Regions from separate parts of the Faecalibacterium sp. BIOML-A4 genome, predicted to be linked through region 2. Evidence: predicted binding sites of a transcription regulator. Region 2 holds the regulator's gene; each other region holds the start of a gene.
The links. The regulator Rex, encoded in region 2, represses fermentation and respiration genes when NADH is low (regulators of the CRP and FNR family bind a similar motif). The targets are predictions, from matches to a motif close to ATTGTTAANNNNTTAACAAT.
Positions count from the first base shown of each region.

Region 1: GKG34_RS00860 (butyryl-CoA:acetate CoA-transferase) is a predicted target of Rex. The motif match lies at 1,033-1,052, and genes of this name have one in related genera.
Region 3: gap (type I glyceraldehyde-3-phosphate dehydrogenase) is a predicted target of Rex. The motif match lies at 931-950, and genes of this name have one in related genera.

Region 1 is NZ_WKZG01000001.1:179,574-181,839, reverse strand. It holds gene GKG34_RS00870 (acetyl-CoA C-acetyltransferase) at 1-141, opposite strand, end outside; gene coaD (pantetheine-phosphate adenylyltransferase) at 221-727, opposite strand; gene GKG34_RS00860 (butyryl-CoA:acetate CoA-transferase) at 1,241-2,266, shown strand, end outside.
Region 2 is NZ_WKZG01000016.1:97,568-99,833, reverse strand. It holds gene GKG34_RS11475 (ATP-dependent Clp protease proteolytic subunit) at 1-508, opposite strand, end outside; gene GKG34_RS11470 (redox-sensing transcriptional repressor Rex) at 770-1,411, shown strand; gene GKG34_RS11465 (thymidine kinase) at 1,662-2,266, shown strand, end outside.
Region 3 is NZ_WKZG01000004.1:161,063-163,328, forward strand. It holds gene gap (type I glyceraldehyde-3-phosphate dehydrogenase) at 1-843, opposite strand, end outside; gene GKG34_RS04460 (hypothetical protein) at 1,042-1,827, opposite strand; gene GKG34_RS04465 (citrate synthase) at 1,827-2,266, opposite strand, start outside.

The DNA.
Region 1 (2,266 bases), on a different contig from region 2:
CTGCTCGGGAGCGACGTTTGCACGGTTCAGAGCTTCCTTGATGACGATGGAGCCCAGCTCAACTGCGGGAACGTTTGCCAGAGTGCCGCCGAACTTGCCAATAGCGGTACGGCATGCAGATGCGATAACGATCTTTTTCATGTGAATAGCCTCCTGAATTGTGTATGTGTTACTTTTCGTAAGCCATTTTTATCAAAACGCCCGTAAGCGCTTTTACAAATTAGGTCTCGGGGTCTTTTTTCTGCCGGATCAGCGCATACTTTTCGTTGACCGCCTTTTCCACATTGGGTGTGACGAACTTACCGATGTCGCTGCCGTAGTAAGCTGCCTCTTTTACAATGGTGGAAGAAAGGTAGCTCCACTTGATGCTCGTTGCCAGAAACATGGTCTCGATGCCGGGCATCAGTGCGTGATTGGTCTGCGCAAGCTGGATCTCGTTTTCAAAATCCGTCACCGCCCGCAGGCCCCGCACCATCACCGAAGCGTGCCGTTTCTTGGCGAACTCCACGGTCAGGCCGTCGAAGCTCTCCACCGAAACATTCTGGATGCCCTTGCAGCATTCCTTTAGAAGCTCCACGCGTTCCTCCACGGTGAACAGCGGATTCTTTGCGCTGTTGTTGAGCACCGCCACGATCAGATGATCGTTGATCTTTGCTGCGCGCTTGATGATATCGAGATGCCCTTTTGTGACCGGATCGAACGAACCGGGATAAACTGCTGTTGCCATCGTCTGGTGTCCTCCTTGAGCGCTGTGAAAAGCGCGTTTTGGTTCTGCCATGATAGCACTTTCCAGTCTTGGGTGCAAGATTTTTGTGCAAGCTGTACGTTTTATCGTTAAAATTTAAACAATCAATGTCGTGCTGCATCGCAGCTGCTTGCTACGCTATAAGTAAACCATATCGTCAAAATTTTATCAAGTCCTTTTTCAAAGATTTTGGTTTTTCAGCACCAAACAATCGCCTAAAAACTCCGCGAATTTTGTCCATATTGCCAGTCGGTCAAAATTTTCTCGATAAACTATTGATTCTGCACATTGTTAATGTTATAACTAAGTTGTGCAGATCTGCTGCCCTGTCCGACAGCTGCCTTCTGCTGGTTATCAGGATATCATCCGCCTGTGTCAGAGCTGTGTTCAAATTGCCAACAGGTGGTAAACGTCCTGCAAAGATTTGTCCGTGCAGGAAGAGTAAATGATAAATTTACAATTCCTTTATGTTATTATAGGAGAGGATGGTTTATAATGGATTTTACGGAACTGTATGCTCAGAAGAAAATGACCGCCGCTCAGGCTGCCGCACTGGTCAAAAGCGGTGACTGGGTGGATTACGGCTGGGCTGTGAACACCCCTGTGGCGGTGGATGCCGAGATCGCAAAGCGTCTGCCTGAGCTGGAAGGTGTCAACTTCCGCGGCGGCATCCTGATGTGGGTGCCCGCGATCTTCCAGATCGACGATCCCGCTGCACACATGACATGGAACAGCTGGCATATGGGCGGCATTGAGCGCAAGGCCATTGCACAGGGCTTCTCCTTCTACTCCCCCATCCGTTATTCCGAGCTGCCCCGCTACTACCGCGAAAGCCCGGATCCGCTGGATGTGGCGGTGTTCCAGGTGACCCCCATGGACGAGCATGGCTACTTCAACTTCGGCCCCAGTGCATCTCATCTGGGTGCTGTGTGCGAAAAAGCCAAGAAGATCATCGTTGAGGTCAACAAGAACATGCCCCGCTGCCTTGGCGGCATGGAGAACTGCATCCACATTTCTCAGGTCACCGGCATCGTGGAAGGCGAGAACCCGCCCATCGGCCAGATGGCCGCTCCCGGTGCTGCTACCGAAGTGGATCTGAAGGTTGCCAACCTGATCGTTCCGCAGATCCCCAACGGTGCCTGCCTGCAGCTGGGCATCGGCGGTATGCCCAATGCCATCGGCAGCCTGATCGCACAGAGCGATTTGAAGGATCTGGGCGTGCACACCGAAATGTATGTGGACGCCTTTGTGGATATCGCCAAGGCCGGCAAGATCACCGGTGCATGCAAGCAGCTGGACAAGGGCCGTCAGGTCTACGCCTTCGGTGCCGGCACCCAGAAAATGTACGATTACCTGAACGATAACCCGGAGTGCATGTCTGCACCCGTGGACTACACCAACGATATCCGCAGCATCTCCGCACTGGATAACTTTATTTCCATCAACAACGCTGTGGACATCGACCTGTTCGGTCAGGTGAACGCCGAGACTGCAGGCCTCAAGCAAATCTCCGGTGCCGGC
Region 2 (2,266 bases):
TGTGGGCCGCTACGAAGCCGGTGATGCGCTGCTGCATCTGCTCAAAGCTGCGCATGGTCTGCGGCACCCCCAGAATGACGCCGGAATGCCGCACCGGGTGCACGGTCATGGTGGCTGTGGGCACGATGAAGCTGCGCCGGGCGCTGACGGCAAGCGGGATGCCGATGGAGTGCCCGCCGCCCAGCACCAGCGTTGCACTGGGTTTGGACACGCTGGCGATCAGCTCCGCCAGCGCAAGGCCCGCTTCCACATCACCACCTACCGTGTTCAGCAACACCAGCAGACCTTCGATGCGAGGATCCTCCTGCGCGGCCACCAGCTGCGGGATGACATGCTCGTACTTCGTGGTCTTCTGGCCCTGCGGCGCTTCCGAATGGCCTTCGATCTGGCCGATGACGGTCAGGCAGTGGATCACATGCTCCCCGCGGGCCAGCGTGACCGTGCCCAGATCTTCGATCTCTTCCTTTTCCAGCCGACGCGCGTCGGTCAGCTGCGTTTCATCATTCATATGCTTTCCTCCTGCGTTTTCTGTCAGCATTCCCCAGCCTGTGCCGGGCTATGCAGACCCACTGCAGCAAAAAAGCGGTAACATTTCATAAAAATTTTTTGAGAATGATTTGACATTCTCCATCGGTGCAGTATACTTTAAATAATTGACTGTAATATCTGCAATATGGACCCGTAAACGGATCGGGGTTTCTCTGCGCCGCATCTGTAAAGCAGGCAGCTGCGGCAAGTACTGCGATAGAGCGAAAGGAGAAAGTATTCTATGAACACTCCTGCAAGGGCTTCGCTTCCCGTTATCAAGCGTCTTCCCAAATATTACCGCTATCTGTGCTCTCTGCAGGCAGACGGCATCAACAGCATTTCCTCCCGCGAGCTGGCTGCTCAGATGGGCACCACCGCTTCGCAGGTACGGCAGGACTTCAACTGCATCGGCGATGTGAATGGCCGGCAGGGCATCGGCTACTCGGTGGAAAACCTGCTCTCCATTCTGGAAGGCCTGCTGTTCGGCAACGGTGACCGCCTGCCCACCATCCTGATCGGCTGCGGCCGTCTGGGCAAGGCAGTGAGCCGCTTTATCACCACCGATACCAACGGCTACCGCCTGATCGCCGCCTTTGATGTGGCACAGAGCGAGGTGGGCAAGGAGATCAGCGGCATCCAGATCCGCCATATCGACGAGCTGGAGTCTTTCTGTGCCGAGCATCACCCCAAGGTCGCAGTGCTCTGTGTGCCCCGCGACGGTGCGGAACAGGTCAGCGGCCGTCTGGTGGATCTGGGCATCGAGGGCTTCTGGAACTTCTCCCACTATGACCTCTCTGTGCCGTATCCCGATGTGGTGGTGGAGAACGTCCATCTGGGCGACAGCCTGATGAGCCTTGGCTACCGCCTGCGCAATCAGGACTGAACGTACCTATTATAAGTAATAAGAGAACCCTCTCAGTCAAAGCCTGAGATGCCGCTGAACCCTCTCAGTCTCGCATACGCTCAACAGCTCCCCCGAAAGGGGAGCTTTATGAGTGGGGACGGGAAAGTTTCTGCTTCTCCGGCGAAGGACAGCCTGCCCGGAAGATGCAGAAAAGCTCCCCCATCGGGGGAGCTGGCAAAGCCGTCAGGCTTTGGCTGAGAGGGTTCTTTCTGTAAGGAGAGTTTTTCAAATGGCAAAACTGTATTTCCGCTACGGCGCAATGAACAGCGGCAAAAGCACCGCCCTGATGCAGGTAGCCCACAACTACGAAGAACAGGGGATGCGGGTGCTGATCCTCAAGCCACAGGTGGACACCAAGGGCGGCGGTGAGCTGGTGAGCCGTCTGGGCGTGCGCCGCAAGGCTGATCTGCTGATCCCGCCGGAGACGGACGTGTTCGAGGCCGTGCGCACGGCCAACGCTGACGGTGCGCCGCTGGCCTGCGTGCTGTGCGACGAGAGCCAGTTTTTCACTGCGCAGCAGGCAGAACAGCTGTTCATGGTAACGGTGGACCTGAACATTCCAGTGATCTGCTACGGCCTGCGGGCAGATTTTTCGCTCAAGGGCTTTCCCGGCTCTACCCGCCTGCTGGAGCTGGCCCACACCATCGAGGAGATGAAAACCATCTGCACCTGCGGCCGCAAGGCCATCTGTAACTGCCGCAAGGTGAACGGCAGATTCGTCTTTGAGGGCGAGCAGGTGGCCATCGATTTGGAAAACGATGTGCAGTACGTGAGCATGTGCCCCCAGTGCTATTTCAAGGCAAAGCGTGCGTTCTACGCCGAAAAAGCTGCTTC
Region 3 (2,266 bases), on a different contig from region 2:
GTTGTAGCCGAAGGACTCAGAAGTAGCAGCCTTCATAGCAGCATTGATGGACTCCTTGGTGACGTCCTTGCCCTTGACGACAGCAACCAGAATGGTGGTAGAGCCGGTGGGAACAGGCACACGCTGAGCAGAACCGATCAGCTTGCCGTTCAGCTCGGGGATGACCAGGCCGATAGCCTTAGCAGCGCCGGTGGTGTTGGGAACGATGTTCTGTGCGCCAGCACGAGCACGGCGCAGATCGCCCTTGCGCTGAGGACCATCCAGGATCATCTGGTCGCCGGTGTAAGCATGAACAGTGGTCATGATGCCGGAGACGATGGGGTAGGTCTTGTTCAGGGTGTTAGCCATGGGAGCCAGGCAGTTGGTGGTGCAGGAAGCAGCAGAAATGACCTGATCCTCAGCGGTCAGGGTCTTCTCGTTGACGGAGAAGACAATGGTCTTCAGATCGTTGCCTGCGGGAGCAGAGATAACGACCTTCTTTGCGCCAGCCTGAATGTGAGCCATGCTCTTCTCCTTGCTGGTGTAGAAGCCGGTGCACTCCAGAACGACATCAACGTTCAGTTCGCCCCAGGGAGCGTCCTTTGCGTCCTTAACAGCGTAGATCTTGATTTCCTTGCCGTCAACAATGATGGAGTCCTCGGTAGCCTCGACGGTGTGCTTGCCCTCGCCGATCTTGCCGCAGAAAGAACCCTGAGCAGTATCGTACTTCAGCAGGTGAGCCAGCATCTTGGGGCTGGTCAGGTCGTTGATTGCGACGACCTCGTAACCCTCAGCATCAAACATCTGACGGAAAGCCAGACGACCAATACGACCGAAACCATTGATAGCAACTCTAACAGCCATGTTAATAGTACCTCCTAATTATTTTACCCATAATCGGATAAATCACGGTATCTTTATTTTAGACCAAAACGCAGAAAGTTTCAAGTGTCTGCCAAAAAATTAACAAGACATTCACTGCATTTTTTGCTTTTGTACGATTTTAATTCCTTTCATTCCCTGCTTTTCGGCAATTGCGCCAACAGAGTGCCAATATTTTTGTCAGCTCTCCCCGTTCAAGCAGGCTGTAACGCACGCTCCGCCAATGCCGCCCACGCAGCAAAGGCCCAGTCCGGCAAAGATCTCCGGCCAGACAGCCGGTGCGGCCCAGCTCAGGCCGCTCATCAAAACCAGTACATAGGGCAGCTGCCAGCACAGGCAAAGTGCAAATGCGGCAAGCCCGGCTGCGCACAGTGTTTTGCCATTGCCCGGCTGCGGGACATGCAGTGCCCGGGCCAGCGCTGCCAAAAACACCAGTGCCGCAAGCGCCTGCCACACCGCCGCTGTAGGGGTCACGCGGTGCCAGCTGGAGCTGTTCTCCATAAAGCGCAGCAGCACGTTCCAGTAGAACAGCAGACTGCCCGCCACGGCCAGATACAGCCCGCCAAAGGGCTTTTTCCACTCGTTGGGGCTGAGCCAGCAGCGGCCCATGGTGCTGAGCCACGCGGAGCACAGGCATTCCAGAATGCACCGCACAAAGCCGCCCAGACCGGAAGCTGCGCCCAGCGCGATCTGTGCACCCGCTGCGGCCAGAAAACATACTGCACCGACAAAAGCCAGAATACCGGCCAGCGGCCTGCGGCTACGCACCGCTTCCGAGCGGGAAGGCTGTGTACGGCCCACAAGCACTGCAGCCAGCACCACGATACCCAGTGCCAGATAGCGCCACCACACCGAGCCGACCACGCACAGACCGGTGACGGCATCGGTGCCAAAGGCAAGGTCTGCCGCGCGCAGCACGCCCAGCAGAATGCTCAGGATAAAAACGAACAAAACAGAAGGATTCATCAGCGTTCCTCGATCGGCTTATATTTCTGGCGCACACCCAGATACTTGTAAGCGGGACGAATGATACGGTTGGCGAATACCACCTCTTCCACGCGGTGTGCACACCAGCCGGGCACACGGGCAATGGCGAACAGCGGGGTGTAGATATCCTCAGAGATGCCCAGCATGTTGTAGATCAGGCCGCTGAACAGGTCCACGTTGGCGCACACCGGCTTGGTGCTGCCCTTTTCCTCGGCAAAGATGCCGGGGGCCAGCCGTTCGATGCTGCACAGCATATTATACTCTTCCTCAAAGCCTTTGTCGTAGGCCAGATGGCGGGCGCGCTGCTTCAGGACCACCTCACGAGGGTCGCTGATGGTGTACACCGCGTGGCCCATGCCGTAGATCAGGCCGGAGCCATCGCCCGCCTGCTTGCGCAGGATGCGGCGCAGATACTCGC